4 regions of the Shewanella sp. DC2-4 genome follow, and region 2 is predicted to be linked to each of the others. Evidence: predicted binding sites of a transcription regulator. Region 2 holds the regulator's gene; each other region holds the start of a gene.
What was found. The regulator sigma-54, encoded in region 2, starts transcription at its own class of promoters, with help from an activator protein. The targets are predictions, from matches to a motif close to GTTGGCACGNNNNTNGNNT.
Positions count from the first base shown of each region.

Region 1: a site for sigma-54 is predicted at 2,092-2,110, ahead of flhA (flagellar biosynthesis protein FlhA). Genes of this name have one in related genera too.
Region 3: a site for sigma-54 is predicted at 3,535-3,553, ahead of HQQ92_RS05505 (flagellar assembly protein FlgT). Genes of this name have one in related genera too.
Region 4: a site for sigma-54 is predicted at 6,004-6,022, ahead of HQQ92_RS18355 (P-II family nitrogen regulator). Genes of this name have one in related genera too.

Region 1 is NZ_JABRVR010000002.1:1,121,343-1,129,424, forward strand. It holds gene fliQ (flagellar biosynthesis protein FliQ) at 1-13, shown strand, start outside; gene fliR (flagellar biosynthetic protein FliR) at 18-815, shown strand; gene flhB (flagellar biosynthesis protein FlhB) at 834-1,964, shown strand; gene flhA (flagellar biosynthesis protein FlhA) at 2,146-4,245, shown strand; gene flhF (flagellar biosynthesis protein FlhF) at 4,257-5,639, shown strand; gene HQQ92_RS05730 (MinD/ParA family protein) at 5,644-6,525, shown strand; gene HQQ92_RS05735 (RNA polymerase sigma factor FliA) at 6,518-7,231, shown strand; gene cheY (chemotaxis response regulator CheY) at 7,279-7,662, shown strand; gene HQQ92_RS05745 (protein phosphatase CheZ) at 7,676-8,082, shown strand, end outside.
Region 2 is NZ_JABRVR010000002.1:3,665,206-3,673,287, reverse strand. It holds gene HQQ92_RS16765 (OmpA family protein) at 20-709, shown strand; gene HQQ92_RS16760 (molybdate ABC transporter substrate-binding protein) at 975-1,811, shown strand; gene mgtE (magnesium transporter) at 1,891-3,255, opposite strand; gene HQQ92_RS16750 (HPr family phosphocarrier protein) at 3,506-3,781, opposite strand; gene rapZ (RNase adapter RapZ) at 3,768-4,622, opposite strand; gene ptsN (PTS IIA-like nitrogen regulatory protein PtsN) at 4,619-5,062, opposite strand; gene hpf (ribosome hibernation promoting factor) at 5,065-5,352, opposite strand; gene HQQ92_RS16730 (RNA polymerase factor sigma-54) at 5,381-6,859, opposite strand; gene lptB (LPS export ABC transporter ATP-binding protein) at 6,967-7,698, opposite strand; gene lptA (lipopolysaccharide transport periplasmic protein LptA) at 7,695-8,082, opposite strand, start outside.
Region 3 is NZ_JABRVR010000002.1:1,081,320-1,089,401, forward strand. It holds gene HQQ92_RS05485 (ketoacyl-ACP synthase III) at 1-528, shown strand, start outside; gene HQQ92_RS05490 (hypothetical protein) at 559-819, opposite strand; gene HQQ92_RS05495 (motility associated factor glycosyltransferase family protein) at 816-2,105, opposite strand; tRNA gene HQQ92_RS05500 (tRNA-Arg) at 2,157-2,232, opposite strand; gene HQQ92_RS05505 (flagellar assembly protein FlgT) at 2,288-3,454, opposite strand; gene HQQ92_RS05510 (FlgO family outer membrane protein) at 3,734-4,366, shown strand; gene HQQ92_RS05515 (LPP20 family lipoprotein) at 4,363-4,812, shown strand; gene HQQ92_RS05520 (flagella synthesis protein FlgN) at 4,940-5,365, opposite strand; gene flgM (flagellar biosynthesis anti-sigma factor FlgM) at 5,368-5,691, opposite strand; gene flgA (flagellar basal body P-ring formation chaperone FlgA) at 5,767-6,474, opposite strand; gene HQQ92_RS05535 (chemotaxis protein CheV) at 6,680-7,600, shown strand; gene HQQ92_RS05540 (protein-glutamate O-methyltransferase CheR) at 7,701-8,082, shown strand, end outside.
Region 4 is NZ_JABRVR010000002.1:4,040,717-4,048,798, reverse strand. It holds gene HQQ92_RS18385 (zinc transporter ZntB) at 1-283, opposite strand, end outside; gene HQQ92_RS18380 (YacL family protein) at 480-854, shown strand; gene HQQ92_RS18375 (response regulator) at 946-1,575, opposite strand; gene narQ (nitrate/nitrite two-component system sensor histidine kinase NarQ) at 1,568-3,403, opposite strand; gene nrfA (ammonia-forming nitrite reductase cytochrome c552 subunit) at 3,629-5,032, shown strand; gene HQQ92_RS18360 (hydrolase) at 5,183-5,725, opposite strand; gene HQQ92_RS18355 (P-II family nitrogen regulator) at 6,070-6,408, shown strand; gene HQQ92_RS18350 (ammonium transporter) at 6,419-7,669, shown strand; gene HQQ92_RS18345 (hypothetical protein) at 7,848-8,082, shown strand, end outside.

The DNA of each region.
Region 1 (8,082 bases), 2.5 Mb from region 2:
AGTGATAGGCTAACGCGATGGAGCTGCTGCTCGATACCTTAATGCAAACCATTGCAGCTTATATTTGGCCATTGTTTCGCGTCGCGAGCATGTTGATGGTCATGGTAGTATTTGGGGCGGCAACGACACCAACACGAGTTCGCTTATTATTGGCGATGGCAATTACCTTTGCGATAGCACCCGTTCTTCCTCCAACTCAAAATGTGGATTTATTTTCGTTAAGCGCAGTGTTCATCACGGCGCAGCAAATTATTATCGGTGTTGCCATGGGATTTGTGACTCAAATGGTGATGCAAGTCTTTGTCCTCACCGGACAGATCATTGGTATGCAGACCAGTTTAGGCTTTGCCTCTATGGTTGATCCCGGTTCTGGCCAACAAACACCCGTTATTGGTAACTTTTTTCTTTTATTGGCGACATTGATTTTCTTAGCTGTGGACGGCCATCTTTTGATGATCCGTATGCTAGTGGCAAGCTTTGAAACTTTGCCGATTTCTAATCAAGGCTTAACACTGACAAGTTATCGATCGCTGGCTGATTGGGGGTCGTATATGTTTGGTGCGGCACTCACTATGTCGATATCTGCGATTATCGCCTTGTTATTAGTCAACTTGTCCTTCGGGGTCATGACCCGCGCCGCGCCACAATTGAATATTTTCTCTATTGGTTTTCCGATCACTATGATTGGTGGACTGTTTATTCTGTGGTTAACCCTAACACCGGTAATGGCACACTTCGATGAAGTATGGTCGACGGCTCAAGTGCTGCTTTGCGATATGTTAGCGCTCCAATGTAACGCTGATGGCTTGATATGATGGGATTAGGAGAAGCCCATGGCTGAAGAGTCAAGTGATGAACGTACAGAGGAACCCACGGGGAGGCGTCTAGAACAGGCGCGAACAAAAGGACAGATTGCACGTTCGAAAGAACTTGGAACTGCAGCGGTATTAATTTCGGCAGCATGTGGGTTTTATATGCTAGGCCCAAGTTTGGCCATTAGCCTAACTCGGGTGTTTGAAATTGTATTTACCATGGATAGGGCGCAAATTTTTGATACGAATGAAATGTTCAAAGTGTGGGGCGTTGTTGCGAGTGAAATAGCCTGGCCCATGGCTAAAATTATGCTACTGATTGTGGTTGTTGCGTTTATCGGTAACGTCTCTCTTGGAGGGATCAATTTTTCGACCCAAGCTATGATGCCAAAAGCCAGTAAAATGAGTCCCCTTGCTGGTTTTAAACGTATGTTTGGCGTACAGGCTCTGGTTGAACTCACCAAAGGTATTGCAAAATTTTCGGTAGTAGCGTTTTCTGCTTATTTTTTATTAAGCTTCTATTTCAATGACATTATGTTGCTGTCTAGCGACCATCTTCCAGGTAATGTTTACCATGCATTAGATTTGTTGGTTTGGATGTTTATCCTGTTATGTTCCTCGATTTTATTTATTGTCGTCATCGATGTGCCGTTCCAAATTTGGAATCACAACAAGCAACTTAAGATGACCAAACAAGAAGTAAAAGATGAATATAAAGACACTGAGGGTAAACCTGAGGTGAAAGGGCATATACGGCAGATGCAACGTGAACTAGCACAAAGGCGTATGATGGCTGAAGTGCCAAATGCCGATGTGATTGTCGTTAACCCTGAGCATTTTGCCGTTGCGATTAAATACGATGTGCAGCGCTCTGCGGCTCCCTTTGTGATAGCGAAAGGTGTTGATGATGTGGCCTTTAAAATACGTGAGATTGCCCGCGCGCACAATATTGCGATTGTCTCGGCCCCACCACTTGCAAGGGCGATTTACCATACGACTAAGTTAGACCAGCAGATCCCTGAAGGTTTGTTTACTGCTGTCGCACAGATTTTGGCTTATGTATTCCAGCTGCGCCAATATCAAAAAGGACGCGGTCGTAAACCTATTCCTGTCCCACTTAATCAACCTATACCAGATGAATTGAAATATTGAACCACTAGTCTCAGATGGTAGTCATTGGTAAAGCTGATGATGTCGAGTTCATTTGTTTTTATGGCTAATTTTATGTATATCAATCAGTCACAGTACATATCTTTCCTTCATTAATGGCTTTAATCTTGTTGGCGCGTTTTTTGCTTTATGCTATTACACGTCAAAGTTTAGGTTATAGCGAATGGATGTTAAAGCGACTCTTGGTCAAGTAAAACAAATTAGGCTCAGCACTTTTAAAGGCATTGGCACGCCGGTGGTTGTGCTTGCTGCATTGGCCATGATTGTTTTACCTATCCCTCCATTTCTATTAGACATACTCTTTTCATTCAACATTGCGTTAGCTCTCATCGTATTGCTGGTGGCTATTTATACCGATAGACCCTTAGATTTTGCTGCCTTCCCAACTGTGTTACTGGTGGCGACATTATTACGTCTTGCGCTCAACGTTGCCTCTACTCGTGTGGTTTTACTTGAGGGTCATAATGGCGGTGATGCCGCGGGTAAGGTGATTGAAGCCTTCGGTTCTGTGGTGATCGGTGGTAACTATGCCGTTGGTCTAGTGGTATTTATCATTTTGATTATCATCAACTTTGCGGTAGTTACTAAAGGTGCTGGTCGTATCGCAGAAGTCAGTGCCCGCTTTACCTTGGATGCTATGCCGGGTAAGCAAATGGCAATCGATGCTGACTTAAATGCTGGAACCTTAAATCAAGACCAAGCGAGAATACGCCGTGCCGAAGTGACCCGTGAAGCCGATTTCTATGGTGCGATGGACGGTGCGTCCAAATTCGTTAAAGGGGATGCGATTGCCGGTATCATGATCTTAGTGATCAACATCGTAGGTGGTTTCATCATAGGGATTGTGCAGCATGGCTTAAGTTTCTCTGAAGCGGTTGAAATTTATACCTTACTGACTATCGGTGATGGTTTAGTGGCGCAGATCCCTGGTCTATTATTGTCAATCGCCGCAGCCTTGATGGTGACTCGTCAAAACGAGTCAGGTGATATGGGCCAAATGATGATGAGTCAGATGTTTGACAGTCATAAGTCATTGGGTATCGCCGCCGGAGTCCTGTTTGTAATGGGTATTGTTCCTGGTATGCCGCACATGGCGTTTTTAAGCTTTGCCTTTATGACTGCTGGTGCAGCTTATTTTGTTTATAAACGAAATGAAAACAAACGTCTTAAAGCGCTAGAACAAGTGAAATCGGGTCCAATAGAAAGACAAGATAAAGAGCCTAAAGAGCTAGGTTGGGACGATGTACATCATGTTGATACTATTGGTCTTGAGGTTGGATATCGTTTGATCCCTCTGGTAGACAAGGGCCAAGGTGGCGAGTTACTAAGCCGCATTAAAGGCGTGCGTAAAAAGTTGTCTCAGGAACTAGGCTTCTTAGTGCCCGCGGTGCATATTCGCGATAACTTAGATTTATCGCCTAATGCGTATCGCATTTCATTAATGGGCGTCGTCGTCGGAGAGGCAGATATTCGTCATGATTGCGAATTGGCGATCAACCCTGGTCAAGTCTATGGCAAACTCGATGGTATCGAAACGCGCGATCCCGCTTTTGGCCTAGAAGCTGTATGGATCGCTCCTGAGTTACGTGAGCACGCACAAACATTAGGTTATACCGTCGTCGATGCCGCCACTGTTGTTGCAACTCATATTAGTCAATTACTCACAAATAATGCCGCTAAGTTGTTAGGCTACGAAGAAGTGCAACAACTGATGGATATGCTTGCGAAACACTCACCTAAGCTGGTTGATGGCTTTATTCCAGATATCATGCCACTAGGACATGTCGTAAAAGTGATGCAGAACCTATTAAATGAAGGGGTTTCAGTTAGAGACTTGCGTACTATAGTGCAAACTTTGTTAGAATATGGCACTAAGAGCAATGACACTGAAGTCTTGACTGCCGCTGTACGTATCGCTTTGAAACGTATGATAGTTCAGGAGATCTCAGGCCCAGAGCTCGAAATCCCCGTCATTACTTTGGCGCCAGAGTTGGAACAGATGTTGCATCAGTCAATGCAAGCAACTGGTGGTGATGGTCCTAATATTGAACCCGGTCTTGCAGAACGCATGCAGCAGTCCCTTGCCGATGCGGCTCAGAAGCAAGAAATGGTCGGACAACCCGCCATATTGTTGACGTCAGGTATGTTACGCGCGACGCTGTCACGCTTTGTTAAACATACTATTCCTAATCTCAGAGTCATTTCATATCAAGAAATACCTGATGAGAAGCAAATACGTATCGTATCTGCAGTCGGCCAGTAGAGGACGCATAAGTGAAGATTAAACGATTTTTTGCCAAAGACATGCGCGCCGCACTGGCCCAAGTGAAAGAAACACTCGGCTCAGATGCCGTCATTATGTCAAATAAAAAAGTGAACGGTGGCATCGAAATTGTCGCTGCCGTTGACTATGACGAACCTAAAGCAAAAACTGCAGCCACTGCGCCAGCACCGACCTTTATGGACGTGAGCGACGATCTCGTGTCCCTCGGTGCTAAGCAGCCAGTTCGTGTAGAAACTCGCGCTAAGCCAGCCGCTCCTGCAGACTCATTACAAGCCTTACTTGAGAAGCAGCAAAGCCGTTTGAATCAACAAATGTCACATCAGCAAGTTGATGCCGAGTTACCTGCATGGGCTAAGGGCTTACAAGCCCCTACTGCTGTGAAACCAGAACGTCGTGAAGCGCCTTCCTCGTTTGATAAAAAGCCACAAACATCACTAAAACAAAGTGCTGATATTGAAGCTATGCGTGATGAATTAGCATCACTGCGTAATTTACTGACACATCAAGTATCCTCCTTGATGACGGAACATAAAAAACGCATCGATCCCGTCGGTGCTATGCTCGAAGCCAAATTACTTGAGGCTGAATTCTCCCCTGCGGTTGCAAATAAATTAGCCGCGCTGAGTCAGCATTATACGCCGGCTGAATTAGTCAGAGCATTACCACAAAGTCTCGCTAATATGCTTGACAATCAGGGTGATGACATTGTGAAACAGGGCGGGGTGGTTGCATTAGTTGGTCCTACTGGCGTTGGTAAAACAACGTCATTAGCTAAACTTGCTGCCCGTTTTGCGGCACATCATGGTGCTGAACATGTTGCTTTAATTACCACAGATCATTATCGCATCGGAGCCTATGAGCAATTAGCAACTTATGGCAAAATAATGGGCTGCCCAGTAAAGCAAGCTCATGATCTAAATGAATTAGAGCAAATTCTCTATCAGTTTAGGAATCGCAAGCTAGTATTGATAGATACGGCTGGCATGGGACAGCGAGATATGCGCCTTTACCAGCAACTTGATAATTTAACTGCAAATAGCAGGATACCTATCCGCAGTTATCTGGTACTGTCTGCGACAGGGCAGCGCCGTGTGCTGCAAGATGCAGTCAATCATTTTAAACGCATTCCCCTATCTGGTGTCGTTCTCACAAAACTCGATGAATCTGTGTCGTTAGCAGGGGCATTAAGTGTGTTGATCCAAAACGGATTACCATTAAGTTATATTACTGATGGACAAAGAGTTCCTGAAGATATGAAAGTTGCGGATACCCTAGATTTAGCCCAGCAGGCACTCGCAGCGTTAGATAGTACAGAACAACAATCATTACAAGACACAGCGTGGTCAGATAATATGGCCTGTGCATTTGAGTAGATTTATGACCCTGGATCAAGCAAGTGGTTTACGTATGATGAATCAACCCTATAACGAAAAAGTGAAAGTAATCGCGGTCACTGGTGGTAAAGGAGGCGTGGGTAAAACCAGCGTTTCTATTAATACTGCTGTGGCATTAGCCGAAAAAGGCAAGCGTGTCTTGGTACTTGACGCTGACCTTGGCTTAGCAAACGTCGACGTCATGCTGGGTATTCGTGCCGAGCGTAACCTCTCTCATGTTCTCTCTGGTGATGCAGAGCTTGACGATATTATCGTGCGTGGTCCTAAGGGGATAGGCATAGTACCTGCCACCTCAGGAACACAGGGGATGGTGGAATTAAGCCCTGCGCAACATGCTGGATTAATCCGTGCATTTAGTGAGATGCGGACTCAGTTTGATATTCTAGTCGTAGATACTGCGGCTGGGATCTCAGATATGGTGCTCAGTTTCTCACGTGCTTCGCAGGATGTGTTAGTCGTTGTTTGTGATGAACCCACTTCGATTACCGATGCCTACGCCCTGATTAAAATTCTCAGCCGTGAGCATGGTGTGTTCCGTTTTAAAATAGTTGCCAATATGGTGCGTAGTTTACGCGAAGGTATGGAATTATTTGCTAAACTCAGTAAAGTGACCGACAGATTTTTAGATGTTGCACTTGAATTAGTCGCCACTATTCCATTTGACGAAAACTTACGTAAATCTGTTCGTAAACAAAAATTGGTGGTTGAAGCTTATCCTAAATCACCAGCGGCAATTGCTTATCAAGGATTGGCAAATAAAATTTTGAGCTGGCCTGTGCCGCAGCAACCTGGTGGGCATTTGGAGTTTTTCGTTGAGCGTTTAGTACAACGACCAGATTTTCAAGAGGAAAAAACGAGTGAATAAAGCCGCTGCGTATACTTGTTTAGACAATAAATCGTCGATCGTTGAACAGTATGCTCCGTTGGTTAAAAGAATTGCGCATCATTTACTCGCCAGACTACCTGCATCTGTGCAGTTAGATGATTTACTCCAAGCTGGGATGATGGGGTTACTAGAAGCATCATCCAAGTTTGATGGTGGCAAGGGTGCGAAATTTGAAACCTTCGCCGGCATACGCATACGTGGAGCCATGTTAGATGAAATTCGTCGTGGCGACTGGGTCCCTCGTTCCGTTCATCGTAACAATCGTAAGGTTGCACACGCTATTGATGAGTTAGAGCAAGAACTGGGCCGTGATGCACGCGACACAGAAATTGCAGAAAAACTTGATATGACGCTCGATGAGTACCATCATATTCTTAACGATGTTTCTGTCGGAAAAATCATAGGGATAGAAGATTTAGGCGTATCTCAGGATATACTTACAGTGAGTGATCGGTCCGATGATGATTCATTTGAAGCATTAGCTGAGAACCAATTTCATTCTGCTCTGGTTGAGGCAATTAAATTATTGCCTGAAAGAGATGCATTAGTGTTATCCCTGTACTACGATGAAGCATTGAATTTAAAAGAGATTGGCGCCATTCTTGAAGTCAGTGAATCGCGGGTTAGCCAGATATTAAGTCAGGCAATGTTGCGATTGAAAGCTAAACTCAAGCACTGGACATAAGTATAATTATTAATCGAGCACAGAATGTCAGCTCACCGGAGGAAACCTTGGACAAGAATATGAAGATTCTCATTGTTGACGATTTTTCGACAATGAGGCGTATCATCAAGAACTTGTTGCGAGACTTGGGGTTTAATAACACCCAAGAAGCAGACGATGGCTCAACAGCCCTGCCGATGTTGCAAAAGGGGGATTTTGATTTTGTTGTTACAGATTGGAATATGCCTGGTATGCAAGGAATCGATCTGTTAAAAGCAATTCGCGCTGATGATTCGCTAAAGCATTTACCCGTATTAATGGTGACTGCTGAAGCAAAACGTGAACAGATTATTGCTGCCGCTCAAGCGGGAGTGAATGGTTATGTGGTTAAGCCTTTTACCGCTGCAACGCTGAAAGAGAAGTTAGATAAAATATTCGAACGACTCGCTTGAGCAAGGATGAGCTATGAAGTCACAAACATCAGGGCTCATCACGCTCGAGCAAGCTCAGCATTTAGTTGAATTATTAAGTGCAGGTGAGCAAAGTCAGGCAGATGATTTATTTCGGGAGCTTGCTGCTCCACTGCAACGAGAATTATTCGAAGAAGTAGGTAAATTAACTCGGCAACTTCATAGTGCGCTGATGGATTTTCAAGTTGATAATCGTCTTGCTGAATTAGCCAATACAGAGATCCCCGATGCCAAGCAACGTTTAAATTACGTTATTGACATGACCGAACAAGCTGCAAATAAAACCATGGATGCGGTTGAAGAATGTTTACCTTTGGCTAATGCCGTGACCGTAAATATTCAAAATGTCATGCCATCTTGGGACAGATTAATGCGACGCGAGATAGCGCTGACTGAATTTAA
Region 2 (8,082 bases):
TATAAAGAGGTTATAAATGATGAAGTGTTTTCAGGCAGTGCAATCTAAACCATCCCTGTTAGCCATAGTGGTATTGACGACCGCGCTAGTTGCATCGGGTTGTACAACAATCAATCCCTATTCAAACGAAGAACAAACCGCTAAAGCTACCAGTGGCGCATTGATTGGTGCCGTCGCGGGTGCCGCAATTGGGGTGGTATCTTCGAGCAAGAGCGACCGCGGTAAAGGTGCCTTAATTGGTGCTGCATCGGGCGCTGCAGTCGGTGGTGGTATTGGTTATTACATGGATGTGCAAGAGACCAAATTACGCCAACAATTAGCCTCAACGGGCGTGAGTGTGACCCGTAACGGCGATAACATCATTTTGAATATGCCTAATGAAGTGACCTTCGGCGTAGATCAAACCGAGTTAAGTGACGGTGCTAAACGCGTGCTGAATTCAGTGGCGGTTGTGGCCAAGGAATACAGCAAAACGCAGCTTAACGTATTAGGTTATACCGACAGCAGTGGTTCAGACTCTTATAATTTACGTCTGTCACAGGTCCGTGCTAGCGAAGTGGGTAATTACTTGATGAGTAAAGGCGTTGCCTCTGCCCGTGTAAAATCAAAAGGTATGGGTGAAGCGAGTCCTATTGCATCAAATGCCAATGCAAATGGCCGAGCACAAAACCGCCGCGTTGAGATCGTACTAATACCAACAGGTAAATAGTCTGGTCTAAGCACAAAGTTCTCGCTGAAAAAGTCGCCAGGGGCGACTTTTTTGTTTTCAGTGGTGGGCTAATTGAGTGATTAGCTTGCCGTGCTTCAATTAGACAATTTGTCCTTTATGAAGCGCACCTTGAGTGACCTGCACCACAAACATATCACTGCTAATTACCTTGGGATGAGTTCAGCTTGATCCCTTTATCGATTTCACGTTCTGTATGGGGATAAGTCACAAGAATGACTTTTAGTGCCTAAAGGAGAATATGACTATGATAAGCAAAAATGTGTTAGTAGCCTTGAGTTTAAGTCCTGTCATCATGGTGACTGCTGTACAAGGAGTGCCGATGAAAGCCGAAGTGACCACAGGAGCCGCGCCGATAGAACTGCGCGCCGCAGGCAGTTTAAAGGCTGCGATGAGTGATATTATTGCTGCTTATCAAGCACAGTCGCAAATAAGTGTTGTAGCGCAATATGCGCCCTCAGGTTTATTGTTAAAGCGCATTCAAGAGGGCGAGAAAGTCGATATCTTTGCCTCGGCGAATATGAAACATCCACAGGCATTAGTGGATTCGGGTCAGGGCGAAGCGGTGCAAATGTTTGCCCGTAATCAACTCTGCGCTGTTGCTCAAGACACAGTTCAGGTGACGAGTGCGACCTTACTCGATACCTTGTTAGATCCTAAGGTTAAAGTCGGCACCTCAACCCCGAAAGCCGACCCCGCGGGTGATTATGCCTGGGCCGTTTTTGCTAAGGCCGAAGTGGTAAAACCTAATGCGAAAGCCGCGTTAGAGACCAAGGCATTACAACTGACGGGCGGCCCTGAGAGCGTTAAATCGCCTAAGGATCGTAACCCCTATGGCTGGGTAATGGAAAACAAGCAAGCGGATATCTTTTTAACCTATTGCACTAATGCTGTGCTGGCTAAAAAAGAAGTGCCGAGTTTACAAATCATCGACTTACCGCAGGAACTCGCCGTGGGTGCCGACTATGGTTTACTGGTTTTACAAGGCGCTAATACTGTCGCTAAGCCGTTAGCTGAGTTTATTCTATCGACCAAAGGCCAAGCGATTTTGAGCAGTTATGGTTTCCAACCTCCGGCAAAATAGCCTTCTTTAGTTTTCCTGCGGGATAAAAAACGGCACCTTTGAGGTGCCGTTTTTGTTATTAGCTCAAACTGTTAAAGCGTTAGTTCATCAGGTAGAGCGTCGCTAACCCGAGGAAGGCGAACAGGCCAACCACGTCAGTGACTGTGGTGAGCACCATACCGCCAGCGAGGGCAGGATCGATTTTAAGTCGTTTTAAAATCAATGGAATACTCGCACCTGCAAGCCCAGCTACTGTCATATTGATCAGCATAGCGCTACCAATTAATCCCGCCAGTGCCATATCATCCTTCCATAGCCACACGGCGACAAAGACTAAAATCGACCACATCAAGCCATTGAGAAAACCAATCGATAGCTCTTTACCGATAAGCCAGCGAGCGTTGCTTTGGCCGATATGGCCTAAAGCAATACCGCGGATCACGAGCGCTAAGGTCTGATTACCGGCAACACCGCCCATGCTAGGGACAATTGTCATCAAGATGGCGATAGTGGCAAATTGCTCAATAGTGCCTTCAAACATATTGCTGACCGACGAGGCAAGCAGGGCGGCGAATAAGTTTATAGTAAGCCAGAGCGAGCGACGTAGGGTACTTTTTAGCACAGGACCAAAGGTATCTTCATCTCCGTCCATCCCCGCCATACCCATCATGGAATGTTCAGCATCTTCGCGGATAACATCGACTACGTCATCGATTGTGATACGTCCGAGTAGCTTACCATCACTGTCGACGACAGGTGCCGATACCCAGTCATTGCGTTCGAATTTCTGCGCGACTTCGCTGTCGGACATGCTCACCGGAATACTTTGAATATTGGGATCCATGATATTGCGAATTGTGGTGCTTGGCGCGCAAGTCAGCAGATCTGCCAGCCTAACACCGCCAAGGACTTTGTCCTGTTTGTCGACCACATATAAGGTATCTGTGGTGTCGGGTAGGTTGCCCCTTTGCCGAAGATAGCGCAGCACCACATCGATATTCACATCGGGTCTTAAGGTGACTGTATCTGTATTCATCAAGCTGCCGGCGGTCTCATCTGGATAAGATAGGGCTTGTTCTACCCTCAGGCGATTTTGCTCCGTCATCGACTGCAACACTTGTTTGTAAACGGCGTCGGGAAGACTTCGCAGAATATAGGCGAGATCGTCGGTGTCCATGCTTGCTGTCGCTTTCGCGACTCGCTCAGGGCTCATGCTGCGGATCAGTGGGTCTTTGAGTTCTTCACTCAACTCATCGAGTATGTCGCCTATTTGTTCCTGATCGATGAGCTGCCACAATACTTGTCTGGCACTTGGCGGTGATGATTCTAAGATCAGCGCGATATCTGAGGCGGCCATTTTTTGCAGCATATTACGCACATGCACGAACATGCCGCTGCTAAGCGCTTGGTTTAACTGGTCAAGACTATGTCCGGTGTGATCGTTTTCTGCATTATCTACGGGCATTTGTCCTCCATTGTGCGGCAAATTGGTTTGAGATCTTAGTGTTGGGCTAGGATTTTGCGGTGACTAAGCGTCAGTCGATGACATAGATTAAGACGGCTAAGGTAAGGTTAAGGCCAGCGCAATGACCGCTAGTGTAATCGCCTGTGGCTTGTATCGTCGAGCGACAAATGTTTTGCCATGTGTGAATGGCAAGTTTTTAAAACTAGACATGAAGTGAAACTAACGATGAAGTGCTTAGTGTGAAGTGAAACTAACAGGCTTCGTCAAACTTAGCGTCGATTAAGGCACAAATGGCATCGAGAGCCGGCTCTGCATCTGGGCCTTCGGCGATAAGCTTGATGGTTTTACCCATGCCAGTTTCAAGCATCAGCAAGCCAAGCACACTGGCGGCCGATGCTTGTTTATCGCCTTGGATTAAGGTGATGGTCGCATCAAACTCGGAAGCCAGTACCACCAACTTAGTGGCGGCACGGGCATGTAAACCGAGCTTATTACAGATGGTTATCTGACGTTCAAGCTTTGGCATTATTGAGCTCTCGATGACGGGCATAAACTTTATGTTTACCGTTACTAAAGCGTTTGGCCAATTGCTCTGCGACGTAAACGGATCTGTGCTGTCCACCTGTGCAGCCAATGGCCACAGTTAAATAACTGCGATTGTTACGCTCGAGGTGCGGCAGCCAAGTCTCCAGTAAGTTTTCGATTTGCCAGATGAACTTATTAACCAGTGGTTGACGATTTAAGAACTCAGCTACGGGTTCATCTAAGCCAGTCAATGGCCGCAGCGCCAACTCCCAGTGGGGATTGGGCAGGAAGCGCACATCGAACATAAAGTCGGCTTCGGTGGGCATTCCGTGCTTAAAGCCAAAGGACTCGAAGTTGATCACGAGTTCTTTATCGACACTACCAAGGAGAATTTGTCTGACTTGGTCGCTTAAATCATAGATATTCAAATTCGACGTATCTATGTAGTGATCGACCAGTTTTGACATAGGCTCGAGCAGTTTCCCCTCCAGCTTTATCGCTTCTTGCAAAGAGACTCGGCTCTTCGACAAAGGATGCAAACGGCGGGTTTCGCTGTAACGCTTGAGCAGAATTTTATCGCTGGAGTTAAGGAAGAAGCTCGTTAACTCAGTATCTGGAGGTAGGCTAGCGAGTTGTTTTACTAAGACCTTATCCTGCTCAGGCATGTTACGCACGTCGACACTGATGGCGACGAGATCGTTACTGCCTTTGAGTTGCTCAAGCAAACTGCCAATCAATGGCAAGGGAAGGTTATCGACACAATAATAGCCGAGATCTTCGAGTACCCTAAGGGCGACAGATTTGCCTGAGCCTGAGCGGCCCGACACTATGACCAGTTTCATCCAGTGATTACCTGATAGAGTTCCGTTTCATCATGCGTCTTGCGTAATTGCTTTAATATTTGCTTGTCGCTCAGCTTTTCGGCCATGCAAGACAAGGTACTTAAGTGCTGCTGACATTGGTCTGCAGGCACCAGTAGTGCAAATAAAATATCAACAGGTTGCTTATCGATAGCATCAAATGCTATCGGCTCTTCACACTTAATTAGTATGGCAATGGGCTGATCTATATCGGCTAGTCGACCATGTGGAATGGCGATGCCGTTACCTATACCTGTGCTCCCCATCTTTTCGCGCGCCACTAGGCTTTCGAATATCTCTTGAGATGAGAGGGTCGGGTACTGGGCAGCGACTAAGTCGCTGATGAGTTCCAGTACCTTTTTCTTGCTGCCCGGAGTGGCGCAGGTAGTGCACTCCGGCCGCAGTATGGTACAAAGTTCCATTATTAGTGTTTTGTTAACTTCTCTTTGTGTTTAATAACCTGACGGTCAAGCTTGTCAATCAGGGCGTCTATAGCGGCATACATGTCAGCATGCTCTGAAGTAGCAAAAACTTCACCACCTATGAGGTTTATTCTCGCTTCGGCAATCTGTTGCATTTTCTCAACATTGAGCACAACGTGCACATTATTGATCTGTTCGAAATGGCGTTCAAGTTTTGAAAACTTTTCTTCTACATATGCACGTAACGATTCGGTAATTTCGACATGGTGTCCACTTAGGTTTATTTGCATAGAAACGTCCTCCGATATCCACTGTAGGTTATAAACTTTTACGCTGATTAGAAGGTGGAATAAGCATAGCCTCTCGGTACTTCGCAATGGTTCTGCGGGCTACGTTGATCCCTTGTTCTGCCAGAAGTTGTGCCATCTTACTATCGCTTAATGGTTTTTTCTGGTTTTCCGCTGCCACCAGTTTCTTTATAAAGGCTCTGATTGCTGTGGATGAGCACTCACCACCATCGTCAGTACCGACGTGGCTAGAGAAGAAGTATTTTAGTTCAAAAAGTCCCTTAGGGGTATGCATGTATTTTTGAGTTGTGACCCGTGAGATGGTGGACTCATGCATTTCTACCGCTTCGGCAATATCGTTAAGCACCATAGGCTTCATGGCTTCTTCACCATACTCAAAGAAACCTTGCTGATATTGCACTATGCAATTAGCAACTTTAAGCAAAGTATCGTTACGGCTTTCTAAGCTCTTAATAAACCATTTAGCCTCTTGCAGATGGCCGCGAATAAATTGGCTATCGGCTTGGTTTTTGGTACTGCGTGCCATAGAAGCATAATGTTGATTTACATTGATTTTTGGCATGCAGTCAGGATTAAGCTCAACGACCCAGCGGCCATTTTTCTTCGACACAGACACATCTGGGATAACGTATTCGTCATTATTGGGCGTGATCAACAAACCTGGGCGAGGATTGAGGGTTTGGATAAGTGCTATACCATCCCTTAATTCATCTTCTTTTAATTTAGTCTTACGCATCAATAACCTAAAATCACGGGCGGCGATCAGATCTAAATGATCTTTGATCAGCATACGGGCGTTTTCTAGGTTGGGAGTATCAGCGGCGAAATGCGACAGTTGGATCAGCAGGCATTCACTTAAATCGCGGGCGGCAACGCCTATGGGATCAAAATGCTGAATACGCTTGAGTACGGCTTCGACTTCGTCAAGCTCAACTTCAGGATTGCCCATGGCTTCGAGAATTTCTTCAGTGCTTTGGGTGAGATAGCCCTGATCGTCGATGGCATCAATAATGGCGGTGGCAATGGCTAAATCGGTTTCAGAAAACGGCGTGAGGTTTTTTTGCCATTCTAAGTGTTCGTACAAACCTTCACTGGTCTCGCCTTGGAAGGGCATATCGTCTTCACGACTGCCGCCGGGGCCTGAGTTTGGGGAGGCGGTAAACACTTCATCCCATGTGGTGTCCATGGGGAGCTCATCGGGCATGGATTCTTTGGTTAGCGACTCTGCCGTATCTATGGTGGAGCTGTCTTTTTCTGGTGGCAGAGTGCTAGATTCACTGAAATCCGTATCGGATAGCGTTTGGTTTACAGGGGTTTTAGTGGCGTCGAATTGATCCTCTTCCAGCTCGAGAAGGGGATTAGAATCTAATGCTTGCTGGATCTCTTGCTGCAGTTCTAATGACGACAGTTGCAACAGACGTATAGCCTGTTGTAGTTGTGGCGTCATGGTTAACTGTTGACCCAGTTTGAGCTGGAGTGACGCTTTCATGTTACCGCTGATCCCTACGTTATTATTGTTGGATGAGGTCGCTTATTATTATCTTGAGTGAAGCCCAATGGCGGTATAAATTGCCTCCATTGGCTTCGCTCGATTAACTATAGCCTGAATTGTTCACCTAAGTACACAGCCCTAACTTGCTGATTGTCTAAGATCTCTGCTGGAGTTCCTTCGGCAATCAGGTTTCCGTGACTCACAATATAAGCATGTTCACATACATCTAATGTCTCGCGGACATTATGGTCTGTGATCAGTACGCCAAGGCCGCGACTTTTGAGTTGTTCGATAATCTTCTTGATGTCGATAACCGAAATAGGATCGACGCCGGCAAACGGTTCATCGAGCAAAATGAACTTAGGATTAGCGGCTAAAGCCCGCGCAATTTCGACGCGACGACGTTCGCCACCCGACAATGACATGCCTTGGCTGTCACGGATGTGGGTGATATGAAACTCTTCGAGCAGATGTTCTAGTTCTTCTTCTCGTTCTTCGTTTTTAAGTTCTTTACGAGTTTGCAGTACGGCCATGATGTTGTCATGAACAGTTAGCTTACGAAAGATACTGGCTTCTTGCGGTAAGTAACCTATGCCTTTGCGGGCACGCAGATGCATAGGATCTGCGGTTAAATCATCATCGTCGATAAAGATATGTCCCTTATCGCTCTTCACTAGCCCGACAACCATGTAAAAGGTCGTGGTTTTACCTGCACCGTTTGGACCGAGTAGGCCAACGACTTGACCGGTTTTTACCGTCAGACTGACGTCTTTAACCACTTGGCGACTCTTGTAACTTTTCGCCAGATTTTGTGCTCTTAAGGTGATTTGGGTCATTTAGAGTCCTGCTTTTTTACAGGTTTATCCGCCGGAGCGTCTGATTTAGCATCATCTTGATAGTTTTCAGGCTGAATAATAGTGATTACGCGATCGTCACCACTGCCAGTACTCTCGGCCATCAATTTCTGTTGAATCATGTTATAGCGGATTAAATTGCCTGTAACTTGGCTACCTGCTTGATCTAATGACGCCATACCTTTCAGAGTTAAGGTGCGGCTTGCCATATCGTAACGAATTTCTTTCGCGCTAGCCGATGCAGGACGGCCATCGTCTAATATCTGGCTATACGTAGCAGGGTTGCCTGTGGCGACTAAAGTTTTGCTATTTTCACCTTCAGCGGAAAATGCACGCAGTTCATTTGCTTGGATTTTTATTGAGCCT
Region 3 (8,082 bases), 2.6 Mb from region 2:
GGTGATGCTGTTAGCGCCATAGCAATAGAGAAGAGTGAAGGTTGTGATGATATGGTCTTTTCATTAGGTAGTGATGGGTCTGGGGCTCCTTATTTGATTCAGCCTTTTGGTGGAGCTAAGAATCCTAATTCTCAGCTAGAACTTTTTATGGATGGAATGCAGGTTTTTGTATTTACCTTAAGAGAAGTTCCAAAGTCCATGCATGATTGTCTAGTTGAAAAGGGTTGGCAGATCAGTGATGTTGATTTTTGTATTATGCACCAAGCAAATGAAATGATGTTGAAACGTTTAGGGGATAAAATGGGATTTACAGATAAGCAATTAGTTATATCAATGGGTGAAGTTGGCAATACTAGCTCTGCATCAATTCCTCTAGCGCTTTGCTTAAGTCTCTCTAAAGATTTAACAAGAGTAAATAACAAGTTACTACTTTCAGGATTTGGAGTGGGTTGGTCTTGGGGGAGTGTTGCTTTGACTCTTGATAATTTAACTGTTTGTCATTTGCTGGATTTATCTATCGACGATTAACCGAGAATAAAGATCTAAAATGATTTAGATCTAGTCGTTTTTTAAAATAGATGGAATATCAAATTCCAAATAATCAGCAAGCGAAAGCCAATCGAAGCGTTCCTGAGCTGCTAACATTGCTGGAAAAAAAAGAGTCATTTCATTCTCTTTGATTGAATTGTTAAGCATTGGCTCTAACAGGTTAATACACTCTCGAAATTGTACCGATCCTTCAGCCTCTTTTCCTAACCGAAATTTATGTGCTGCTGAAATTAATAAGCTTATAAGTGGTTGGTTTTTTTGGTCTTTCATTGTGAAAAATCCTTGTATTGTGCACCATGTATTCTCGCCCCATTTAAACTTGATTGGTAAAACTTGATATTTTTTTTAAGTTTTATATATTTTTCAAGACTACGTAAATAACCCCTAAAGTTTAAATCTGTTGGTACTCTTTCGCCATGCCCGTTAATTAACCAATGTTTGGCATTTTTGATTTTTGGCCCTAAATGGCCATCAGGCCAAAACGCATGAGTTTTATTATTCGTATAGCAGAAGTCACAGCCAAAGAGTGATACTTGGTATGCTCCTAAATAAACAGCAAGATCGATTGCAGGATGGACTACACTACCATTAGTAAATAGTCTCAACTTAGGATATTTATTTGCTAGCTCATCATAGAGGTGACTAGTAGAGTATGCACTGTATTTTGCACCTTTCCATTGTTCGATTATCTGAGGATTGATCTTGGGGAAATAAACTAATATGACATTTTCCGTATGTTCCATCGGGAAATGATCTGGTCTAATATTAGGATCAATACTTAGAATTATGTCAGGTATTATATTATGTTGGAATAAAGCCTTAAATGCCGTATCTACAGCAATAATAAGTGGTTTTGAGAATTTAGATTTTTGAGTGAGCTCAAATAAATAGGGATAATGATCTTCAAGTGTTGGGCCAGATGCAATAACTACGCAGTTAGCATTATGATGAGTGTTTAACAGAAGTGATGCATCGGGGTCATTGAGTAAGTTTGGAATATTTGCATTTAATCTTGCTAACGAAACTTCATCAATATTATGTTTTTGATTCGCAAAATTACGGTTAAGCTCATAAACCAGTAAATCTCGAGTGATTGCATTCTCATTACTGGTTAATACTAAATCTGGTGTTATTCCAACATAGGGTAACACAAGCCTACTCTCGGCGCGTTCTTTTAAGTTAACATTCGGATGACTTAACCATTCGCTTTGATCTGTGTAACTGATGAGGAGGGCAAAAACGCTGAGATTTAAAATGCAAACATCAATTGAAAGATACTGTGGATTATCGATAAGTAAACTTGGTACATCTCCCATCCCGACACCGTAGACGGTTACGTGAGTTGCATCTGCAGGTAATGTACTGATAAAGAGCCGTGCTTCGGCGATGCGGTCATGACGGCTGCTGAGTTGAATACCATTAACACTGATAGTTTGATTGCGACCGTTGACAAGGTGGGCATCTAATTCATTGATGGTTTGGCTTTTGACCGCAGCGGCTACGATAGGCCAACGCTTAACGATAATATTGAGATTAGACGCAAACAGCTCGGTCATTCCGTTTCTCCGGAAGATTTCTGGGAGTTTGATATCACCAAGGTCACTATCTGGTCTCTCCACAGGGACTCGAACCCCGATCGGCCGCTTAGGAGGCGGCTGCTCTATCCTGTTGAGCTATGAAGAGACGACAGTGATTATACTGGTTTTATCTTTGATTAAAAGGCTTATGATTTAGTTGCTTAAATCTTAAGCGCTATGTCGTTTATCTGTACATTGTAGGCGGCATTTTGGTCTACAAGGATTGCGGTGGCGCTTTCTTCGCTTACTTGCTCAATTTTTACCGTTGCACGACTTTTGGTCGCGACGGCGCGCATTTCATTGAGTCTATCGGGTAAGTTTTGTTGTAATACTACTTGGAATTTATCACCGACACGAATGCCATGTTTACGGCCTAGATTTAATATAATCCTGTCTGCTTGTCGGCTAACGACTTGGCCAAGTAATGGCCTGCAATTAAGTGTGCTGTCTAAATCTCGGGTAGCTTGCAATATTAATTGAGTAATACTTTTTCCATAGGAGGAACGCCAGAATCTATTACTGTTGGGAGCAATGATAGCCTGTTCTTCAAATTCCCATGGGGCCGATGTGCTGTAGCTTTTGCTCCAGACCTCTTCGCCACTGATCCCATGATAGAGGCTGAGTTTGAATTGAAATTGCCTTAGCGGAGCTTCATCCCAAAATCCTAAGAAGGTGGGTTGTACAGGCTCTATCGATATATCAATGATCTGCGGTTGAAGAATATATTGGCTGTCGGTAATTTCACTGAGCCAGCTTGGGAGTCGATAACCGCGAATATCCACTAGGTCTTGTTCAATATCGAGTCGCTCGTTAGCATGGATGTGACTAAAGCCAGTTGAAGAGTAATCTTCTATAGTGTTCCCTAACGACTCTGAAATGACCTCTTCAAAGCCTGAAAGTTGTCCATATCTAAGCTGAGAACGATCTTTTATTTGTGTTTGAGGTATTAAAATAGCGGCCTTTAATTGGCCATTAGGACACTGTTGTGTTGGATCATCATTTAGATCGAGGCGTAGGGATACATATATTTTATTTCCCTGAATTTGTTCACTAACGAGTTGGATGTTTATGGCTTGGGCGTTGCGATTTATCGCAAAGTTATTTTGTGTGAGGTTACCATTAGAGGTTTGTTGCTCACTGGATATTTGAATACCTGTGCTTAATGTCGCATAGCTAACAGCTTGATTAATTGCTTCTTCCCTTGCTTGAGCTGTATTACCATTGATAATAGTTGCTTCTCCGCTGGCTTCTATCCATTCGGCTCTGGTGGGCAAAGAAAGTAGAAAAAGGCTCAAAATGATGAGCGAAGCTGAACCTGGTATGTGCATCAATTCAATCCTTATCGCTAAGCTAATGGCGATATTACCAATCGAGCCAGTTTTCTGACTCTTAATCTAATACGACAATAAAGCAAATTTCGTGCCTGAGTATGAGAACTTTTGATAAAGTTTCCATTGTTACAGTCGATATACTGTGTAATAGAAGAATATTGTCGGACTGAGGTTAATATTGGTCCGAAGATTGCTGTTTTTGTTACTCATTAAAAATTTGAAGCTTAGAAAGTGAGTCACTTGACTGCCAATGCACCCATAGATGAGGTAAATCCAATGCTAAAGCGTGTGATTATTCCCTTAACATTGATAATGTTAGGTGGATGTGTAGCTAAACCGGTTACGCCGCCCAAACCGAGTTTAGTGGATGGCAATGGGTTGCCGCCAACGGCAGTGATTAACCATTTAGCACAGCGAATAGTGACTGAGCTCGTTAAGCAAAATGATGCTTTGCGTTCTGATCAACCTATCGTAGTTGCAACACCAGTATTAGTGGGCGATTTGAATGGCACTAATGCGTTAGCGCAACAGTTACAGCAAGGGTTAATGACGTCGCTCCATAGCTTTCAGTTTAATGTGGTGGATTTAAACTTAGCTGATGGCTTGAGAGTCACATCTGACGGGGATTTTATTTTGACGAGAGATTGGCAAAAATTGTCGAAAGATCTTCCTGTTGAACATCTTGTCGTTTCGACTATGAGCGTAGTAACCAATGGTATGGCGATCAATACTCGGATTGTGAACATTAGTAACAATCGCGTGGTATCGGCATCTCAAACTTTTGTGACTCAAAAAGAGTTGGCAAACTACATGCAGCCTTCGGAGCAAATTGTGTCACAAAATGGCATCTTATATCGTCAGGCGAGTCCAGGTATGAATGAAGTGCGTGTTTTAGGAGATGGAAAATGAAACGCTACCTTTTAGTTATTGTGGCGCTAATGCTAACTGGCTGCGCTGCTAAAGATAGATATGTGCAATGGGAAGATGTGCCGCCGCCGAGTTTTCCTAAGTTAACGGCTATAGGATATGCGCCGTTAGCGACTCAACCGGCTAAAGAGCAATCACAAAGAGTGTTGATGGCTATGCAGGCATCAAAAATTGTGGCTTATCGTGAATTAGCGGAACAAGTTTATGGGCAGAAAATAACGGCAAACAGCAGTGTCAGTGATTGGATGTTGACGGACGATAATGTCAAAGCGTCAGTTTCTGGTGTGATCCGCGGTGCACGAGTCGTTAAGAGTTATCCAGCAGGCGAGCATTATGTCACTGAGTTAGAACTTGATTTTTCACAGGTTTGGGCGCTTTATCAACAACAGAACCGTCCACAACGAGTGAAGGAAGTGACGTATTTCTAGCTTTTTTGAGAGTATGTTCAACAGCATGTATTGAGCCGCGTATTTACGCGGCTTTTCTTTTTGTACAAGACATTAATATCTAATCAGAGCTTAGAAAAGGTAATGCTAAGTGGGAGTGATGCGCTTGTTAGGCCTTTAAATCATTGCCTAAACTTGAGATAGTCGAGGTCTTGCCTTTATCGTTATAGGTGAGGCTGGAGGCATTTCTGCTGGCTTGTAAAGCTTGAGCAAAGCGATTTAAACTCGCTAAATTCATCTCAATTAAACTGGCATTTTGTTCGTTTAATTCTTTGCATTCAGTCAATGCGTCTTTGATATCGGCCATTTTATGCACGAGTTCGACTTGCTGAGTGAGTAGTGATTTATCACTGTGGTTTGCCAGAATATCATCATTAGTCTTTAGTTCTTTCAGACATTGCGATTTTTCGTTAGCAAGGGAAAGCAGTAAATCGGCGTTTTGGTCAACCAAAGCGCCTTTTTCCTTGAGTATGATTTGCTTAAGAACAGCCAAATGGGCGTGTTGTAGATCTACCAGTTTAGCTATTTCAGTCATAGTTACTCTTTATTTAAGTCATTAAGTTCGGCTTCAAAACTTGCAATATTGGCAGCCAACTTTTCAGGGTCAATTTTATAGCGACCTTCGGCAATAGCTTGTTTGATTTCGGCTACTTTCTTTTGATCAACTTCAGGAAGGCTAGCCATTTTAGTCTGAGCTCCTTGAAGTTGTTGTGCCTGGGCCGTAATGACCACTGAATCGCTTCTCTGTGGTGTTGTCGATTTTGTAGCAACTTGAGCAGATTGATCGCTGCTCGTTTTCGTTGCGCCTGAACGAACTTGCGCAGTCGTTGCAGTGTTGAGTTTGCTAATATCAATTGCCATTTTAGGCTCCAGCGTCGTGTGTACGGGATTTCTTAACTGGGGTATCGGCAGCTTACAAAAAAGCTTTAGATTATTTTACATTCTTACTTCAACTTCGCCAATGCCTGTGACTATAGCATCTAGTTCTTTGTTTGAACTGCTATTTTTGACTCTGATCCGATCACCTTTATTGCCATCTTGTAGGGCTTCGCCCACTGTTTTGAGCTCGAATGAGCCAGAACGAACGTAGATAGATACCGAATCATTTTTACAAACGAAGCATAAGTTGTTGCTTAATATGGGATTATCTTTTGCTACTCGTCGTTTTACTCGCACGCCAGCCAATTTACTCGGGTCATCGAATTCGGCACCTCTCAAGCTATTTTGTTCAATGTAACGGACTTCTACTTGACTAGGAGAGATGAGTTCGCCTGGTGCTAAGATTTCGGTTGAGACAACAACGGGGAATAAGATATCCACCCGAACCGAGATATAGATTTGCCAAGGGTAAGCTAAGTCTTGTGTATCGCAGCTGACTTTTAAGGTGTTATTACGGCTAATTTCCCTATCGCTAGCCAGTTCTACTTTCATTGGAGATGAACATTGTGACGGCAGCATTCTTGCGTCAACCATCTGTGGCGAAATATTTACTTTGGCATTTTCTGGAACGGATATTTTTTCTGAAATAAGCGCTTTAGCTAATTCTGAGATTGCCGATACGGTGGGGACAATAGGCTCTGCACTCGCTAAAGCGGGCATGAAGAGGGTGAAAAGACTAAAAAAACAGACTAAATTTACTTTCATAATGAAGAGACTAGCTTGTAACGCCAGAATGCACCTATACTTTTATTAAGTTCGAAGCTGACCACTGTAATAATAATTTGCATCACTGTCAGAAGATTGACTCAGTTTCGACTATGTTTATCGATAGATAAGACGTAAGCAATTAATATGCCTATACTCAACTGAGTTATAGGGCCGAACATAAACAGAACAACAAGGCAGAGTTATGTCGAGTATTCTTGATTCAGTCAACAAACGAACCCAGCTCGTTGGACAAAACCGTTTAGAATTGCTGCTTTTTAAATTAAACGGTCGTCAACGGTTTGGGATTAACGTGTTTAAGGTGAAAGAAGTACTGCAGTGTCCACCACTGACCACTTTGCCTAAACTTAATCCTTATGTGAAGGGTGTTGCTCATATTCGTGGAACAACCATTTCAGTGATTGATTTGAGTGCGGCAACAGGGGGAAAACCTTTAGCGAGCACTGAAAACTGTTTCATCATTATTTCTGAATATAACCGCAGTGTTCAAGGCTTCTTGGTCAGTTCTGTTGAGCGGATCATCAACATGAATTGGGAAGCGATTATGCCTCCGCCGCAAGGTGCTGGTCGTTATTCTTATCTGACAGCTGTGACTGAAATTGAAGGTGAATTAGTTGAAATTCTCGATGTGGAAAAAATCTTAGATGAGATTTCACCGGTTAAAACGGCTATCAGTGAAGAAGCCAATGAAAAACTGACCCTCGACAGAACTCAGCATTACCATATTATGGTTATTGATGATTCTGCCGTGGCGCGTAAACAAATTATTCGTTCACTCGAGTCATTGAATTTACAAATTGATACCGCAAAAGATGGTCGTGAAGCATTAGACAAGCTTAAAGAGATCGCCAAAGAGATGGATAATGTGGCCGATGAGATCCCCCTCATTATCTCTGATATTGAGATGCCTGAAATGGATGGCTACACCCTGACCGCTGAAATCCGAGATGATCCTAAGCTTAAGCATATTAAAGTGGTACTGCATACTTCGTTAAGTGGTGTATTCAATCAGGCAATGGTTCAAAAAGTGGGGGCTAATGACTTTATCGCTAAGTTTAATCCCGACGAACTGGCCGCTGCTGTGAATAAGCATTTAAGTTTGTAATTGCTGTCGGTTAGTACCTAGATACGCTTTACGCTATAATCTCGACTTTATAACATGATGGTTTCGCACTGATTTTGGTGCTTGCTATAGGATTTAGGATGTGAATGTGCCAAATAAATCACTCGCTGAGGCTGAATATAATCAATTTAGGTTGTTCTTAGAGCAACACAGCGGCATCGTACTGGGTGAAAATAAGCAATATCTTGTGCGCAGTCGTCTTGCTCCTTTGATGGGCAAATATAACCTGCCATCCTTATCTGATGTGGTTAAGCATTCGATGAAGCCTACTGAGCGTGCGCTCAGAGCTGAAGTGATCGATGCTATGACGACCAATGAAACCCTTTGGTTCCGTGATCGTTATCCATTTGAGTTGTTGAATAATGTCCTACTACCTGAATACAGTCGTCTGGGGCGTCCACTTAAAATTTGGTCTGCGGCTTGCTCGTCAGGCCAAGAGCCGTACTCATTGGCTATGACTATTC
Region 4 (8,082 bases), 380 kb from region 2:
CGGGAGCAGAATTGGGGTTGAGGTTAACGCCGCGTAATGCGAGTAATATGCCTTCACCTGTAATCACAGCGCGGGGGCGAGTGTCTTGGGCGAGTAGGGCATCACTTTCGACCTTCGGCAGGCCGCTATTGAGTATCCAGTGGCGTGCCTTTTTATTACGATAGCGAAGGTGTAACCAGAGTAGGCCATCTTGAGGATCCCATTTTTCGATCTGTTCTAGGCTCAAGGTGGAACCCGCTTGGGCGCCGCTGAGCACTAAACTGTAGATAAATCCTTCGTGCATATCGCATTCCATTTAACTTTCAAAATCATCCAAACAAACTAACTGATTTTGCCATGAAAATGAAGTCAGGACTTATGCTTAACGACATGAGACAAACGTAAATTGACATAAATTTGATGTGCTGACTGATGCAAGCAACTTAGCCAAGGATAGGTTAAAATTAGCATTAGTAGGCTTAGATCAAAGAGACAATAAAATGGAATACGAATTTCGGCGTAACAGTTTAACTGGCACTTTTTTGGCTAGCTTTAGCATGGATCATGAAGTGCTTGGGCAATGGTTTACGGAAGAATTAGGGATTGAGTTAGCTAAAATTCAGCAAGTGTTGGGTGTGATAAAAGAAATTCAAGCCGATAAACGAGGTTCATGGCGTCTTGTTGGTAATGATTTTACCTTAGAGTTAGAGCGTGAACAGGCGCGAGTCTTTGCCAATACTTTAGGCTTTGAACAAGAATATGAATTGGAAGAGGCTATGTCACTCTATGATGCTGAGTCAGAAGCTTATTGTGGCCTAGAGGATTTTGAGCAGGCGCTATTGAGTTGGCAGCAATTTATTGAGAAAGGTTTGTAATCATTTATTTAATCTCTATTTGATAAAAACATAAAGGCAATCATGGGATTGCCTTTATTGTTTGCGCTATACCAAGCTCATTTTCGTATCTTTAATGATTCAGATAGCGCACCGCCATTTCGGTTCTCGATTTAGCATTGGCTTTACGCAGTAGGTTTTTTACGTGCACTTTAACTGTGCCTTCACTAATGTGTAAATGCTCTGAAATCATGCGATTACTTAAGCCTTCCGCCAGTTGCTGTAGAATTTGCAGCTCCCTTGGTGTTAGGCTCGAAATCCATTCTTGTTCATCGGTCGCATCTTTAAGTTCGTAAAGGTATTCCTCGACTTCATCGCTGATCACCCTGTGGCCAAGCATGGCATTCTTGAGTTTTTCGAGCAGCAAATCTGGCTCAGTATCTTTGAGCAAATAGCCGTCGGCTCCAGCGCGAAGTAAACGGATAACATCCTGTTTTGCATCGGAAACGGTGAGAATTACTATGCGTGAGGTAACACCTTCTTGGCGCATGGCGTTGAGGGTATCTAAGCCTGTCATGCCTTTCATATTCAGATCGAGCAATATGATGTCGGGTTCATCGGTGACCACTGCGGTTAATGCGTCTAAACCACTACCGGCTTCGCCAAATAGGCTGAAGTCAGGATCTGAAGCGATGAGCTGGCAGATGCCTTTGCGCAAGAGGGGATGGTCATCGACCACCAGTACGGAATAAGGTTTACCCATTTGAAGGCTCCTGTTGAGATGGGAAAATAAGCGTCACTCTAGTGCCACTTGACTCCTTGCTGTGCTGCACAAGGTTTAATGGGCTGTTAGGTTTGAGTGCGTCGTCTTGTGCATTGCATCCTTGCTCAGTCGTGGTTGCCATAGCAGGTTTAAATCTCTTTAAATCATTGTCGCTGAACTCGACTTTACCTGAAAGCTTACTGGCTCGTTCATGCATTATACCTATGCCAAAATGTTGATCTCGTTCTTTTAAATGTCCAATACCTATGCCGTTATCACAAACATCAATATTGACCATACCCTCGTCATCCTTATAGCAATGGATGTTAATGAGGCTGGCCTCAGCATGTTTGATGGCGTTTAACGTCGCTTCTCGTGTGATCTGCAGTATGTGGATGTGCTGCTTTGCCTCTAGCCATTGTGGCGCAAGTTTATAGTCTAAGGTTATCTTTATATTCGTCTTTGTCCTGAGTTGCTCAAGCATAGCCTCTAAAGCACTTTTTAGATCGGGCTCTTTAATTGTGAGCCTAAAGGTGGATAGTAACTCCCTGAGCTGCACGTAGGCAGTGCTTACACCTTCGTTGATTTCGGTTAACTGCGCTTCAACGATCGGGCTGCGGCAACTGCAATCTAAGTTTTTGCGTAATAAGCTAATTTGGATTTTTAGGAAAGATAGCACTTGACCTAAAGAGTCGTGCAGCTCCCGGGCAATCACGCCACGTTCCTCCATTAGCGCCAGTTGCTGTCTTTGCTCTGTGGCATTGTGGATCACGATTGAGCGCGTCAGCATAATTGCGAAATTGTTAAACAAGGCGATATTGGGTGTTTGGTCGGCAATTAACTCTAAATAGCCTAAATTAGCCTGCTCAAATTGCAGTGGGAAACGGGTGCTCTCTTGAGTCATATCTGGCCAACCGCCATCGGCCTCAATCACTTCAAGCTCTTGCTCTGGGTATTGAATGATGAGTCTTAGGTAGTCGAGTGATTCATAGCCTTTTAACTGATTCAGCGCCGCCTTGAGAGCCTTATAATCGAGTTTATTTGCGTTTAATGTCAGTAGGTTATCATATAAGAATGCCAGCTCGTTGTTGGCCCTTGTCAGTGCTAAGGTTTTTTCTGCTACCTGCGATTCTAAGTTGCCATAAAGCGTCGCGAGTTCCTTAGCCGTTTTTTGTAGGGCATGGGTCAGCGCTGTGAGTTCAATATATTCGGTCTCGGGCATTTCAATTTCAAAATTACCCTTAGAAATCGTGTTGGCCGATTCCATCAGTTTTTGCAGTGGGATCACTACTTTCTTCTTTGTAAAACGCACGGCCACAAAAGCGATAATGAGCATGACGCCTAAGCCTAATATTTGGCTGGCGGCAAGGAGCCTGAGTTTAAAGGCGGCGTAGTGCTCCATCTCAAGCACCAGTAAATCAATGGTATCAACAAAGTCCTTCAGTGAGGCGACATAATCGCGGGAGTTTTCTTGTTCTATGTAGTGTTTCATCACCAGCCATTTATCGATGACAAGCTGATATTGAGCGGCAATTTCTGGCGGACTAAACCAACTTTCCGAGGGCTTTAATGTGTCGGAATAGAGCGTATTTTCGAATTCGGTGATTTTATCCTGCGCAGCATCACTGCCTGAGTTGGCGTAAAACATTAACCGATAGCTTTGCATCCTCAGCGACCCTGAGGCATTAATCGCCTTGGCGTCGCCTAAGCTGTAGGACAAATTGATGATAGCAAAAGTCGATAAACTACTAGAGAGCAGAATAAGTACTAACATTAATCCTAAGATTTTTGAGGTGAGACTACCTCGTTTCATTAATCCGCTGTTCATTTTGATGGCCGCTGTTATGGCACTTTGCAGTGGTTTTTACATTAGAAAATAATGTAATACATTAACAAAAGTATAGAAATGTGAACAACAACACCTTTACATTTTGATCTAGCGCAAACTTCAACCTAGATACCCCCTAAGAGGTATATTTTTAGCAGGGTTTAATCACTAAGTTTGACCATGGAGATGTCGTGATTTACAACAATAATGCAACACGGAGATGAGATGATGAAGAAGATGACAGGTAAGTCCTTTGCACTGAGTGCACTGGTTGCCGCCAGCTTCATGGCAGCGGGCGCAATGGCGAGTGATAAAACAGAGCCTCGCAACGAAGTTTATAAAGATAAATTTAAGAATCAATATAATAGCTGGCATGATACCGCAAAGAGTGAAGAACTTGTCGATGCGATTGGGCAGGATCCTAATATGGTGATCCTGTGGGCTGGCTATGCATTCGCAAAAGATTACAACGCTCCTCGCGGCCATATGTATGCCGTGACCGACGTGCGTAATACCCTACGTACTGGTGCGCCGAAAAATGCGGAAGATGGTCCATTGCCTATGGCATGTTGGAGCTGTAAGAGCCCTGATGTACCTCGCTTGATTGAAGAGCAAGGCGAAGATGGTTACTTCAAAGGTAAGTGGTCAAAGGGTGGCCCTGAAGTGACAAATACCATTGGTTGTGGTGATTGCCATGAAAAAAGCTCTCCAAAGTTACGTATTTCACGCCCTTATGCAGACCGTGCTTTTGAAGCTATAGGTACACCTTTTAGCAAAGCGTCTAAACAAGATAAAGAATCAATGGTATGTGCTCAGTGCCACGTTGAGTATTATTTTGAGAAAACTGACGACAAAAAGAATTTTGTTAAATTCCCTTGGGATATGGGTACAACAGTTGAAAAAATGGAAGTCTACTATGACTCAATCCAATTTTCTGATTGGACACACGCCCTTTCTAAGACACCAATGTTAAAAGCCCAGCATCCAGAGTATGAAACGTGGAAAATGGGTATTCACGGCATGAATAATGTGAGTTGCGTTGACTGTCACATGCCAAAAGTGACCAGTGCTGAAGGTAAGAAGTTTACCGATCATAAAGTGGGCAATCCATTCGACCGTTTTGAAGAAACCTGTGCAACTTGCCATAGCCAGACTAAAGAGTTTTTGGTTGGCGTGACTAATGAGCGTAAAGCCAAAGTCAAAGAAATGAAGTTGAAAGCGGAAGAGCAATTAGTCAAAGCACACTTTGAAGCAGAGGCTGCGTGGAAAGCTGGCGCAACTGAAGAAGAAATGAAACCCATACTGACAGATATTCGCCACTCACAATGGCGTTGGGATTTAGCGATTGCTTCCCATGGTGTTGCAGCTCACGCACCGGATGAAGCATTGCGTATTCTGGGAACTTCGGTAAGTAAAGCTGCTGATGCTCGTGTGAAGTTAGCGCAATTACTCGGTAAAAAAGGCATCACAGATCCTGTTGCGATTCCTGATATCTCTACTAAAGCTAAAGCACAAGCGGCCTTAGGTATGGACATGAAAAAGATGAATGCTGAGAAAGAAGCATTCAAGAAAGACATGTTACCTAAGTGGGATGAAGAAGCGAAAAAACGCGAAGCCACTTATAAGTAGGTTTTAATCAATCGCGGTTGAGTTTTCGATATGAGCTAACCCCTCATGCAAACAAAAGCCCTCGCTGACTCAGCGGGGGCTTTTTTATGGAAAAAAATATCGAGTAATGTCAGGCGCTGATCATGCTGGCAAATACCACGGGCTAAATCGTTATTTGATCAGTTTTAATAACGCCCTAAACCGCTCGCCTTGGGCTTGATGTTGTAATTCAAATAATAGCGATTCCACGTTAGTTAATAGGGCGCCTCTGGCCGTCATCATTTGGATCCCGAGTTGTTTATTCTCAGCACTGCGTGACGATACGCAATCGGCGACTAAATGCACCGAATATTGCTGTTCGATAAGGTCACAACAGGTTTGGTAAACACACACATGGGTTTCAATACCCGCGAGTATGACGTGTTTGCGATTCGTCTTAGTTAATGCCTTTGCAAACGTGTCACAGTGCCAGCCGCTAAAATGCTGCTTAGCAATGGGTGAGCTGGTTTTCGCAAGTAAGGTTTGCAGCTCAGGGCTAGTTGCTCCGAGTTTATCGGGTAGCTGTTCTAACCAGAGTATGGGAATTTCAAATAATTGTGCGCCTTGGATTAAGGTCTGTAGTTGTTGATGCAGCTTGTCACTGTTATCCATGATTTGTGCAAGTTTTCCTTGCACATCGACGATAACGAGAACACATTCTTCTGGTTTTAACATCGGGCCTTCCTTCTGCGCTTGATGATTGTCTTAGTGATGATCTTCGCTTTTGTCTAAGAGCTTGTGTTGTGATGCTCAGATTTCATCTCGATTTACGCTTCCCCCAGTAGACCCTAATTTAACCTTGTTACCAATAGGCCTAAGGTCGAATAGCTGTCGCACTTAAACTGCTCACTAAAAGAGTGCATCGCACCAGTTAGTGCTCGATTATGGTGCATTTTTAACCTTAAAAAATAGTGTTAAACAATTTAAATCAATAATAATCAATGGATTAAATTGTTGGCCTAATGATTGAATTACCTTTGATACAAGTTAATAACAATCGCGTTTTTTTGGAGGTCAGGATGAAACTAGTCAGCGCTATCATCAAGCCGTTTAAGTTGGATGATGTCCGTGAAGCTATCGCCGGAATTGGTATTGAGGGCATGACGGTGACCGAAGTGAAAGGTTTTGGCCGTCAGAAAGGGCATACAGAGTTGTATCGCGGCGCCGAGTATCAGGTGGATTTTTTGCCAAAAGTAAAACTAGAAATTGCCACTAAGGCTGAAAATCTCGACATGTTGATTGAAGCCATTACCACTGCGGCCCATACGGGGAAAATTGGTGACGGTAAGATCTTCGTCGTTGATTTAGAACATGCTATCCGTATCCGTACGGGTGAACTTGATACTGAAGCGCTATAAGGGGCTGACAATGGAAGAATTAACGAAATTAGGCGGCACAGTCACTGAACTACGCTTTGCACTCGATACCTTTTACTTTTTGATTTCTGGCGCTTTAGTCATGTGGATGGCGGCGGGATTCGCTATGTTAGAAGCGGGTTTAGTTCGCTCTAAAAATACCACTGAAATTTTAACTAAGAACGTTGTGCTGTACGCGATTGCCTGTGTGATGTATCTGTTGGTTGGCTACAACATCATGTATGTGGATAACACTGAAGGTGGCTGGTTACCGTCAATTGGCACCTTAATTGGTTCGCAATCAGCAGATGCGAGCCATGCATTAGAATCTGACTTCTTCTTCCAAGTTGTATTTGTGGCAACGGCGATGTCAATTGTCTCTGGTGCTGTGGCGGAACGGATGAAGTTGTGGGCTTTCTTGTTCTTCTCTGTGGTGATGACAGCGGTTATCTATCCAGTAGAAGGTTATTGGACTTGGGGCCAAGGTTTTATCGCTAAACTGGGCTTTGTAGACTTTGCCGGTAGCGGTATTGTGCATATGACGGGGGCGACCGCGGCGATTGCTGGCGTAATATTGCTCGGTGCGCGTAAGGGTAAATACGGGCCTAACGGCCAAGTGAATCCTATTCCAGGCTCTAACTTGCCAATGGCAACCTTAGGTATGTTTATTCTGTGGATGGGCTGGTTTGGCTTTAACGGCGGATCGCAATTAATGGTGTCGGATGCGGCGAATGCAAGCTCAGTGGCGAAAGTGTTTGTGAATACTAATACTGCAGCGGCTTTTGGTGCCATCTCAGCTCTTATCGTGTGTAAGATGATTTGGGGTAAAGCGGATTTGACCATGATCCTTAACGGTATTTTGGCTGGATTAGTGGCGATTACGGCAGATCCTCTCTCGCCTTCATTGTTAATGGCGGGTGTGATTGGTTTAGTGGCGGGCGGTGTGGTGGTGTTCTCGATTGTGGGCTTAGATCGCATTAAGATTGACGATCCCGTCGGTGCGATTTCAGTACACGGTGTGGCTGGTTTCCTCGGCTTAATGTGTGTGCCATTATCCAATGCCAATGCAACTATTACCGGACAGTTGACGGGGGCAGCGATCATTTTCACTTGGGTATTCTGCTCATCATTTGCTGTCTGGTATGTGATTAAGATAACCATGGGGATCCGTGTTACTGAGGAAGAAGAATACAACGGTATGGATGCTTCTGACTGCGGTATTGATGCCTATCCTGAGTTTGTTACGGTCAAAAATGCGGGCTGATTAAACTTGCACATTAATGCGTGATTCACCTTGATGCTTAGCTTGGAGCGAGGGATAGTGAAGCAGAGCCTAGGCTCTGCTTTTTTATGGGTAATCACTGTGATTGAAGTTTTAGCACAGGGTCATAAGCTTAATTACTGAGCAATTCTGTTTTCTTGCATAAATTAAGGAGTGTTCTATGAGCTTGAATATAAAAACAATAGGTCAATTTTCGCGACTAAGTCTTATCGTCATTTCTGGCTGGATATCGGTTTCTGCCTTTGCAGGAGAAGTGATCGTTAATCGCTCAAGTGAGCCTGTCGATGCCTTTGCCGTGCGTGATCAAGTGCTCAAGGATTTTGAATGGCAGGAGTCGCTTCGTCGCCAGCAGCAAATCCAAATTCTGCAGGCTTTACCCTCAGGTTGCGTTACGG